2 regions of the Thioalkalivibrio sp. ALgr3 genome follow, and region 1 is predicted to be linked to the other one. Evidence: riboswitches for the same ligand, from Rfam matches in the RefSeq annotation. Region 1 holds a riboswitch; the other holds the start of a gene.
The links. A riboswitch is a leader RNA that binds a small molecule or an ion and turns the genes downstream of it on or off. The one in region 1 is predicted to bind cobalamin.

Region 1 (5,652 bases):
AGGGAGACGATGCCGGCGAGATCGGCGGGTGCCGCCGACTGCGCCAGGTCCTCCACCGCCTGCCGGCTGGCGCCGCCCCAGCGCGCCAGCACGCCGAAGCACTGCAGATCGCGCGATTCCAGCGCGTCGCAGGCGGCATCCAGCAGTGCACGGTCGCCCGGCCGGTCGCCGGTGTCCAGGTCCAGCAGGGCGACCGCCGGGCGTTCATCCAGATCCATTGCGGCGGCGTCATCCACCGCGCGACCGTCGTGGTAGAAACGGATGGTCTCGCGCGGATCCGGCTGCGGCACGTCGATGTCGTGGCCGGCCTCGGCGGCCAGCCAGCGCATCAGGCCCTCCATGCTCTCCGGCGTACGCCCCTGGTAATACGCCCGGCCGGTGAGCCAGCCGGCCTGCTCGGGGAACGTCTGCCGCTGCTCCCGCAGGTGTTCGCGCGGATCCTCGTCGGCATCCGGGTTCTCCGCCAGCTCGGTCCGTTCGTCGTCTTCCAGACCGGCCAGCGGCTGCTCGCCGTCCAGGCGCGACAGAGCCGTCAGCTGCCGGTCGCTGTTGATCGCCAGCAGCGGGACTTCGGCATCCGGACCGCGCTCGCGCAGCAGCCGCGTCAGGCGGCCGACCTCGTCGCCCAGCACCGCCGCCACCAGCACGGCGTCCGCGTCCTCCCACAACGCGGTGACCTCGGAGTCATCCTTGTCGGCCAGCTGCTCCGGAGTGCGCAGGCGCACGTCGGATTCGGGGAAGGCCTCGAGGAAACGATGCGCCCCGGCCGTGACCTCGGCGGCGGAGCGATCCGAGACGATACCGAGGATATGCGGGGCCGGTTCCGTGTCCGCCGCCGGAACCCCCGGCAGCAGCAGCGCCAGCAACAGGGGGTAGCGTTTTTTCCATGTACTCATCATTCAACACCCGGATACGTGCACACACTGCCGCCGGGACACTCGAGGCGTCCCGACGGAGCGTGAAGAAAAGGAGATCGGCCGCGGGTCGCGTCAGCGTCGCGGCACTGTTGTCGATCGGGGCCTTCGCGGATCCGCCGTCACGGCGCCGCGGGCAGATTCAGCCGCCGGAGGCCTCGCGCCGAGCGGCGGGCTGCCACAGGACCTCGGAACCGTTCTCGTGGCGCGCCAGCACCCGGCACAGTACGAACAGCAGATCCGACAGGCGGTTGAGGTAGGCCAGCGAGCTGGGCCGCAGGGCCTCGTGGTGATTGACCGCGACCAGCCGCCGCTCGGCGCGGCGGCAGACGGTGCGGGCAATATGGCAATCCGCGGTGGCCGGGCCGCCCCCCGGGAGGATGAACTCCTCCAGCGGCGGCAGCTCGTCATTGAAGCCCTCGAGCTCGACATCGAGGCGCTCCACCGACGCCTCCGGCAGGGCCTGATGCCCCGGCACCGCCAGCTCCGCGCCCAGGTCGAACAGCTCATGCTGGATCAGCGACAGCGAACGCCGTACGTCCTCGGGCAGCTCGTGCACCAGCACCCGCCCGATGACGCTGTTCAGCTCGTCCACGTCACCAAAGGCTTCGACGCGATGCGAGTCCTTGTCCACGCGCGAGCCGTCACCCAGGCCGGTACGCCCCTCGTCACCCGTGCGGGTCGCGATCTTCGACAGTCGATTGCCCATGACCTTACCTCTGCTGCTGATAACGCAGTTTCACGAACGCGGCGCGGCCGGGGTTGTTATAACCGGCCTGGGTCTCGTAATCCCGATCGAAGACATTGGTCAGAGAGCCTTCCACCGTCCACTCGGGATCGAGGGCATACGCGGCGCGCAGGTTCATGGTGCCGTAGCCCGAGAGGCGCGTCTCGTTGTCGCCGCGGTCATAGCTGCGACTCCGGGCCAGGATGGTCCCACCCACGGAGAAGTCGCCGAACTGGCGATCCAGATCGAAGCGGGCCGAGACCGGGGCCCGGCGCGCCAGCTCATTACCCGTGTCCCGGTCCTCGGCGTCCAGCAGGGTCAGTGACACCCGCGAATTCCACGGCCCGAGGTCATGGCCGCCCTCAAGCTCCAGCCCGCGAATGCGCGCTTCGTCGACGTTTTCGGGCATCGGGAATCCCGTGATGAGGTCATCCACGCGGGTCTCGAAGACCGCGACGTCGACATACGCAAGACTCGCCGAGTACCTCGCTCCGAGCTCAAACGTTTCCGATTCCTCCGGAACCAGGTCCGGATTGCCCCGGAAGAATCCGACGTCCGGATGGTACAGGTCGTTGAACGTCGGGGCCTTGAACGCGGTGCCGTAGCTGGCGCGAAGCCGCAGGGCGTCCGTGGCCTGAAGACCCCAGGCAACCTGCCCGGTCGTCTCGTCGCCAAAATGCTCGTTGTCGTCGTGACGCAACGACCCCTCCAGCAGGTGATTCCCAAGGTCGGCCTGAATCAGGGCATAAGCAGCCACGTTATAGCGACTGGTTTCCTCATATTCTTCACCCCCCAGGAAATCCGGGTCGTCCACATCAATCCGATCCTCCCGGGCATCCAGACCTGCCGTTAACAGCAGCCGATCCGTCAAAGCAATCTCGTTCAGCCAGTCAACCGAGTCTCGGCGGGTGTCATATTGCGAACTAAAGTTTCCGTCGATATAGCGATCATTTTCGTCCCGACTGTGCGACACACTGATTTCAGTATCCCAGCGACTGGTAACCGGCATTCGGAAACCCGCACGGATTGCCGCATGCACAAAATCAGTGTAGTCATCACCCTCAGTACTATCGAATTCGGATTCACCTTCCGAGTACAAAACGTTCCCGAAGAGTTCGATCCCGTTGTCGAGGCGGTGGGCAACCTTGCCGGCCAGCGAGGTGTTGTCATAGCCATCCGGATCGTCGTCACCCACGTCGTCCTGCACGTCGATGCCCTCGGTATCGAACATACTGACGGACAGGCTGTAATCGGTGCGCCCGGTGCCGCCGGCCACACCGATTCCGGCCTCCCAGGTGCTGAAGCTGCCGGCGCCAAGGAAGGCATTGACCCGCGGCGGACCTTCGCGGCCCGCGCGGCTGAAGACCTGGGTCACCCCGCCGATGGCATCGGAGCCGTAGATGGAGGTGCGCGGCCCGCGCACGATCTCCACGCGGTCGATCTCCTCGGGCGGCAGGAACTGCCAGCTGGCACCGCCGGTGGTGGCCGACCCCATGCGCACGCCGTCGATCAGCATCAGGTGGTGATCGGATTCGGTGCCACGCAGGCGCACGCTGGACTGCTTGCCGAACGGGCCGGCGCTGGAGACGGAGACCCCGGCGCGTCCCTCCACCAGATCGGTGAACTGGCGCGGCTGCAGGCGCTCGATCTCTTCGCGGTCGATGACGGTCACCGAGGCGAGGGCCTCGTCGACGGTCTGGCTGAGACGGGTCGCGGTGACCTGAACGGGTTCCAGGGTCGCGGAATCGGGGCTGGTACCCGGCGCTTCGTCGGCCACGGCCGGGGACACGGCTGCAACGATGGCTGCGGAAAGGATACTGCGTTTCATGTCTTCGGATCTCCCGGCGAGCCGCCCGCACGCCGCTGGTTCACGGGGATCGCGCCGGCGCGAGGGAGGAAGACGAGGAACGCATTCCCGGCGGGAAACGGGTACGGGGACCCGTGGCGGGAACGGTCATCCGTCTCGCACGCCCTCCGCGTGCCGCACGACCATTCCCCGGCCGGTCTCCGGGCTGACGAGCGGGAGATTCCCGGCGGGCGGCGCCTTCCCGTGTCCATGACACAGTGGCATTCGGCCGCCAGCCTCGAGGATCCACTGCCGAAGGACTCCGGAATGGATCCGCGCTCGATCACCGTTGCGGGGGCAGCGCCGGACTCGCGCGTGAGCGCTCACCGGACTTCCCGTTTAACCCGGCGGCGAAACCGCCAGGGCACCGAGGAACGGGGCGCAGGGTACATGAGCCCCCCCTGATTTTCCACCCGTGCTCTCCGGCCGACCGCGCGGCGTTCAGGTCTGCCGCGCCTCCTCGGCCTGGCGATAGCGGGCGCCACGACGCAGCAGGCGGCCCCATTCCTTGTCCTGGACCATCGCGTCGAATTCCGGCGAGCGCTCGGCACGCAGGGCCACCGGGTGGGACTCGTCCCCGGTGTTCTGGGCCAGCATCGCCAGGCGCTCGGGGTTGGCCCCGTAGTGGGTCTCGAGAAAGCTGCGCATGCCGTCGGTCAGCGGCAGGTGGTAGACCCGGGTCAGGCGCAGCGCGAGCCACTCCGCCGCACGCCCGAGATCCTGGCGCACCATGCGCACCATCGCGGAGCCCAGCCCGGCCTTGGCGTCGGCGCTCATGCCCACGTACAGCCCGCCGAGATAGGCCGCGGGGCTGGAATAGATCGCCCGCTGGATACTGGGGTTGCTCAGCTCCACCAGCGGGTCGAGCAGCAGCGCCAGCTGGATGCCGATGCGCTTGGCGGTATCGCCGTCCAGCGGCTTCTTGCCGAAGAAGATGAAATCGCCCTCGCGCCGGATCTGCAGCTCCTCGAGATATTCACACAGACCGTCGGCCAGCCGGATCTTCTGATCATCGTCCAGTTCGATCAGCTCCTCCGACACCCGGATCCGCCGGGCCGAACGCTTCTGCCAGCGCTGAGCACCCTTGCGGTCCCGTTCGCGCCGGCGCAGGTTTTCCCAGCGTTCCACCGCATTGGCGTAACGGCTCTGCGCCTGCATCAGGCGGTCCCGGGCTTCACGCAGTTCTTCCACCTGCGACATCGCGGCACCGAGGATACGGCCGTCGGGGCTCTTCACGTCCGGCTCCGCCTCCAGCATGGTCCGCAGGCCGGCCAGCACCTGCTGTCCCATGACCGGCAGGGGTTCGCGCAGATGCTGCTGAGTGATGCCACTGGTCTCGCTCTGCGCCAGCAGCATCCCCAGCGAGCGGAGACGGCTGATCACCCCGGCCTGGGCCACGCGGAAGCGGTTGCTCTGGTATTCCAGCCGGTCCAGCGCCCGGCCCAGCTGCCAGGGCCCCGACCATTCGAAACTCAGGCGCTTGATTTGGCGCCCGTTAACCAGCTCGAAGGCGAGCACGAAGATCGCCTGGACATCATCCAGGGTGCAGCGCGTAAGGTCATCCGCATCCGCCGCGGAGAACAGGCGTTCGAGAAACTGGTCGATGCGGCGCACGCCGTCCTCGCGCGTCGGCGCGACCCCGCGCAGGCGGTCACGCAGCAGCTCGGCGAGATCCGAATCCTCGGCGTGCAGCCGCTCCAGCGCGGCCATGCGCGCGTCGGCGGTGGCCTCCACCAGGTCCGCGACCCGCGCATGCAGCCCCAGACGCCGATAGATCTCGATCTGCTCGGCGGTAGAGGCCAGCGTCGGGTCGCCGGTCATTTCGCGCACCGCGACCGCCACCGCCTCCGGGGAGACCTCCACCTCGTGTAGCAGCACCGCCGCCGACTGGCGCCGCCGCATGTCCGGCGTCATCTCGCCCATGGCCAGGTCACGGGTCGCGAACAGCAGATCCGGCAGCAGATCGATGGTATTGCGCAGCTGGACCTGCGAGCGCTCCTGACGCCGCCCGCGGGTCGCATCGGCGACAAAGCGCGCGATCAGGCCGATCACCCCGAACAGCAGGGTGTAGACCGCGAAGAAGACGAAGTTCTGGGTGGGAGCCGCATGGCCGAACCCGAGGAAATAGCCGCCCTGCATCGCGAGGAAGGTCACGGGGCCGGCCG
Region 2 (5,652 bases), on a different contig from region 1:
CAGGGCGGCAGGATCACCGCGGTGCGTGGCCGCGACGGCGTTCGCGTGCGCTGTTCGCACCGGGTGCCGGAAGAGGCCCGTGCGCATCTGCAGGCGGCGGCGGAGCGGGTCAAGGTCGGCCGCCGCCGGCGCGGGCGCAAGAAGCGCCGCTGAAACCGGCCCTCCCCGGTACGGGCAGGGCCGGATAATGCACCGTCAGAGCAGATCGTCCTGGATGGCGTCGATCGCATCCATGGCGCACTGGTGGTCGACCTCGCCGCTGGGACTGCCCGACACCCCGATGCCCGCGACGATGCGCCCGTCGGAGGTGACCTGAGCGCCGCCGCCGAGGATGGTGACGTTGGGCAGGTGCTGGATGCCGTAGCTGACCTCGCCCGGGAAGGCATCATCGCGCAGCTCCAGCGTATCGGTACGGAAGCTGACCGCCGTCCAGGCCTTGCTCTGTGCAGTGCCGACGGTGTGCGGACCGGCGAACCGATCCCGCTTGAGAGCCTGAGTGGTCCCGAAGCGGTCGACCACCGCTGCGGTTACCTGTGCGTTGCGATCACGACAGGCATCCACCGCGGCCTCGACGGCCTTGGTCGCGATTTCGGGTGTCAGGCTGGGGGTGTTGAACGTGGCCGAATCGGCATGAACGGGCGCGGCGGCCAGAGTCATCAGGCCGCCGGCCAACAGTGCTGAACGCATGGATGGGGACATATCAACCTCCAGGGTTGTGTGGACTCCACCCATTCTTGTAGGCCCCGTACGGGGATTTGGCAAGCTCCGTTTCGGGACGCCCGCCACGTTCCGGTCCGGCTCAACGGTTTCCGCAACCGGCGCGGCCGACCGCCATCAGGCCACCCGGCCGACCCGCTCGGACACCGCATCATCGGCCATCACCGGCGGGTACTGGCGAGCGAGCTCGCGCGCCGCCAGCACGAAGGTGTTCACCTGCGTGGCGTGCTCGCGCAGCTTGTGCGCCAGACCCGGGTCCTCGCTGACCTCGTCCACCACCACGCCGTCCGGGCGCTCTTCCACGTGCACTTCGATGCGCCCGCGCTGCTCGAAAAGGGTGCGATACAGCGGATCACGGTCACGCAAGTGTGCGCTCTCGCGCAGCCGCCGATGCAGTTCCGGCACGTGCACCCGCAGCAGCGCGGCGAGTTCCGGATCCGTTGCCGTCGTCACCGTCCGGGTACCACCCTCGATGAACTCCAGCTCCCTCCGGATTGCGTCGTGGGACTCCAGCAGGCGCTGAAAGACCACCTGCTCACGCTCGTGCTGCTTGCGGGCTTCGGCGTCCAGGTGACCGCCGCAATCGATCATTCTCAGGTGCATCGTCATGGTCTGTCGGCCTCTTGCTGATGATCCTGCCCGGAAGAAGCAATCTCCCTGCCAACTCGTATTTCCCGCCATGACGCGGCCACATGCCGATGCCGCCGATCAGCTGACCACTCAAACTGCGAATATTGGCAGTCACTAATAAATGAAAATGCCACCTGTGACACCCGAACGCTCGCAAGTCACTGTCAAAAGGGGAAAATTATCTCCAAAAAATTTTCGAATATGGATTGATTCCAATTTGCGGCCGTGTATAATTCCCATTGTCGAGTCGACGGCAGCTCAGCGTCGGTTCGCCATGCAGGGGCCCCCTGGCCCCTTCTCTCCTCCATCTCTTCTGGATTTTGCCGTCGGCTCTCGGTGCCCCCCGCACCGACCCGGCGGCCCTTTTTTAATCCACCCGAATGGATCCCTTTGCAAACCACATGCCAGGCACTGACCGCGGCCACGACCGTGGGTCACCCGGACACTGTTGGTTTGACACCACACATTAGCCATCACTAATATTCCGTCTCCCCCGGGTGCTTCGTCGCCATCCCGACGACGAGTGAAACGGGAAGTCCGGTGCGTGCCCGGCCTCGACCTGCGCACAAGTCCGGCGCTGCCCCCGCAACGGTAGGCGGGTCACGGCAGACCCTCGCGAACCACTGCGAAGAACGCGTCCGTTCAGGGCGTACTTCGCGGGAAGGTGGTCTGCCCCGGAGCCAACGGCTCCAGCCCGCAAGCCCGGAGACCGGCCCGGAGGACAACGGAGAACCGCGGGGAGCGGTATCACCGGGCGAATCGGCATCGCTGCGCATCGGTTCACGACGCGCCGACGATGGCGCACGCCCGCACCCCCGCGGTCGACACCCACGACCACGGCGCACGGGCGGTGCGCAAAGAGAGTTCGCAATGTTCCCGAAGAAGATGTTTCCCGCGGCCCTGCTGGGCGGTGCCGCGGCCGTGCCCTTGTTGCTGGCGGCACCGCCGGCCACCGGCGAAGAAGACCCCGACGATTCCGCACGGGTACTGCCACAGGTCACCGTAACGGCGGCGACCCGCACCGAGCGTCTGGTGGAGAACACGCCCGCCTCCACCGAAGTGATCACCGGCGAGGACATCCGTCGCAGCGGGGCGACCATGCTGGACGAGGCCCTGCAGGCCGGATCCAGCCTGTTTACCGGTGCCGACGGCAACCGCTTCTCGATCCGCGGCGGCGGCCGCGCCGACATCGTCTACATGCTGGATGGCCGCCGGATCAGCGGTACCTCCGGCCGGGGGTTCGAGCTCAACCGCATCCCGGTCAGCCACGTGGAGCGCATCGAGATCGTGAAGGGCCCCGGCAGCGTGGTGTACGGCTCGGATGCGGTGGCCGGCGTGATCAACGTGATCACCCGCCAGCCGGATGCGGGCTTCGAAGGCAGCGTGGAGCTGCAGGGCGGCATGCCCGCCAGCGCCGATGGCGGGGAGCGCATCAACGGTTCGCTGTTTCTGGGCGGCGGCACCCGCGACACCCGGTTCCGGCTGCTGGCGGATGTGCTGGACCGCGAGGCCTATTCCGAAGACGCCACGGCCGACGTGCGCATCCCCGAGCAGGGCGACCGGGTCCGGCCGTCGGAGTCCGGCGCGCTGGAGGATGACCACGCGATCCAGGACCGCTATGCCTTCGACGAGGACCGCCGCGAGAGCGCGCGGGTCTACAACCTGCGCGCCGACGTCAGCCACTGGTTCACCGACGACTTCAACGTGGAGCTGGAGGCCGGCCTGCTGCGCGAAGAGCGCGAGCGGCGCTTCCTGCACGAGCGCCCGCCGGTGGCCACCGGCTACACGAACAACAATGGCGATCCGGTGCGCGCCCTGCAGTTCCCAGCACAGCGCAGCGAGGACAGCGACCGGCGCGATCTGGCCGTGGCCGCCGAATGGTTCGTGACCGACACCCTGGAGCTGAATTACCAGGTCTACGAAAGCAAGTTCGAGATGGACCGCTCCAACACCTTCCTCGAGGCCGCGGACTTCGGCTTTGATGCCACCGGGGACAGCGAATTCGGCCCGCGCGAGGTCACCTTCACCGACCGCGTCCACGACTTCGCCGCCACCTGGCGGCCCGACGCCCGCCACACGGTACTGACCGGCTTCGAACACAAGCATCAGACCTACCGCGACCGCGAACCGGCGCACGAGCCGGAAGACGACCAGTGGGTCGGCGGGGTGTTCCTGCAGCACGAATGGGCGATCAGCGAGCGCCTGGATCTGGTCTACGGCGCCCGCCACGACGAGACCTCCACCGAGGTCGACAACACCTCGCTGCAGGCCGGCGCGGTCTATCGCCTGGCCCCCGAGGCCCGGCTGCGCGTGCAGTATGCCGAGGGGTTCAAGCTGCCGGAATTGCGTTCGTTCCACGTGGACACCCTGAACCCGCGCGGACAGCGGGTGCTGGGCGCCCATGTCGTCGATCCGGCTGTCGGCAAGACGCGCCATGAACTCGACCCCGAGACCAGCCGCAATGCCGAGCTCGGCATCGCCGGCGACCTGCGCCTGAGCGACACCACCACGGGGCATTACGACGTGGGCCTGTTCTATACCGAGTTCGATGACCGGATCGCGCAGACCCGGGGCGATGGCTACTACCGCACGTTCCGCAACGTGAGCAACGCCCGCGCCCGCGGCGTGGAGACCCGCCTGGGCGCGGACTTCAACTCGCAGGTGGAGCTGCGCCTGGGGGGCACCTGGATGGATGCGATCGATCGGGACAGCGGCGAGACCCTGAGCGACACGCCGGAACTCACCATGGTGGCGAGCGCACTGTGGACGCCCACGGAAGAATTGCGCCTGCAGCTGCGCAGCCGCTACGTGGATGAGGTACGCGTGGCCGGGGACGAATGGGATCGCTCGTTCACCCTGACCAGTCTGAACGTGGAGTACGCGCCGGCGGCCTGGGAGGACGTCACCCTGCGCGGCGGGATCGACAACCTGTTCGATGCCGACAATGAAAGTTCGCTGGCAGCGGATCCCGGCCGCTTCCTCCACGCCGGGGTCCGGTACGACTTCTAGAACATCTGGTCCGGGGACCGGGAGGGCTGCCTTGATGGGCAGTTCTTCCCCCGGTTTTCATGTCGTTTCTGTCACCACCCCGCAAGAACCGGGATTGCCCGCCAGGCTCAGGAGGAGATCTCGGTCGCCTCTCCCGGCATCGGGGAGGGCCGTACCGCGGCGGCCTGCCCCCTGGCCACGAAGCCGTCCACCGCCCGGCCGTGCGCCCGGATCAGCTCGACCACCTCGGCGTCGTCACTGGTCTCCTCGACCACCACTCCATCGGCACGCAGCTCGATGTCCATGGACACCCGATGCCGCTGATCGAAGATCGCGACATACAGCGGGTCCCAGCGGCGCAACCGAAAACCTTCCTGCAGCCGACGGTGCATCGCCGGCACGTGATCATGCAGCAGCCGGACCACTTCGGGATCGCGCGAGGTCGTGACGCTGCGCAGCCCTCCGTCAATGTGGGTCACCGTACGCTGGATCGCATCGTGACGTTCCAGCAGCCGGTGAAACACGCTCTGGTCGTGCTGGTGACGGCGCTGGAGTTCCGGATTCATGCCCCGGCCACAACCGGCCGAAGAAGCGTTATTGCTCATACGAAGGACTACCCCGGGTTCGGATTGGAACCCGACTCGCTGCAATATTCCTGCCAGGCTGCCGATCCGCCGCGCAGCACGCGGGCGTCAATGTCCATCGCGCGCAGGCTCTCGGCCACCAGATGGGAGCGCCCGCGCCCGCCACAGAACACCACGACGGGCTGCGCCGGATCCTCCAGATGGGACTCGATGCTGGCCTCCAGCCTGGGCCGGGGGATGTTCACGGCCCCCTCGATGGACCCGGCCTCCACCTCCTCCGGCTGGCGCACGTCCACCAGCAGCAGCGGTTCACCGGACTCCCGCCAGCGCGCCAGCTCCGCCGGCTCCACGTGCGGCAGGGTCTGTTCCAGACGGGTGATGCGTTCTTCGAAACGGCTCATGACGATTCCTCGGGTATGGTGGAGAGGTAATTCGAGCTTGCCGGCAGGCCGCCGGAGACCGCAACCTGAGCGGTACTCGTGCGCGATACCTCCGGTGGTGCCAACATGACCGACACTTCCGACGTCCGCCGGCCGGGCTTCGTCGCCCACATGGCGACGGTCTTCATCAACGCCCTCAACGACAACTTCTTCCGCCTGGCCGTCATCTTCATCGCCCTGCGCGAGTTCGTTGCCGAGGGCGAAGGCACGTTCTATTACAGCCTGGTCGGGTTCGTGTTCCTGCTGCCGTTCGTGCTGTTCTCGCCGTGGGCCGGCTACATCGCCGACCGCTA

Region 2: it holds a riboswitch for cobalamin, as region 1 does, so the genes downstream of both, C998_RS0111495 (TonB-dependent siderophore receptor) here and C998_RS0107410 (TonB-dependent receptor domain-containing protein) in region 1, are expected to answer to the same signal.

The regions. Positions count from the first base shown of each region.
Region 1 is NZ_KB897980.1:86,519-92,170, forward strand. It holds gene C998_RS0107400 (cobaltochelatase subunit CobN) at 1-866, opposite strand, end outside; gene C998_RS0107405 (cob(I)yrinic acid a,c-diamide adenosyltransferase) at 1,057-1,623, opposite strand; gene C998_RS0107410 (TonB-dependent receptor domain-containing protein) at 1,628-3,469, opposite strand; cobalamin riboswitch at 3,622-3,874, opposite strand; gene C998_RS0107415 (hypothetical protein) at 3,929-5,652, opposite strand, start outside.
Region 2 is NZ_KB897990.1:6,679-12,330, forward strand. It holds gene C998_RS0111480 (DUF3634 family protein) at 1-153, shown strand, start outside; gene C998_RS0111485 (heme-binding protein) at 196-699, opposite strand; gene C998_RS0111490 (hypothetical protein) at 835-1,326, opposite strand; cobalamin riboswitch at 1,826-2,080, shown strand; gene C998_RS0111495 (TonB-dependent siderophore receptor) at 2,218-4,356, shown strand; gene C998_RS0111500 (hypothetical protein) at 4,464-4,901, opposite strand; gene C998_RS0111505 (rhodanese-like domain-containing protein) at 4,949-5,320, opposite strand; gene C998_RS0111510 (MFS transporter) at 5,426-5,652, shown strand, end outside.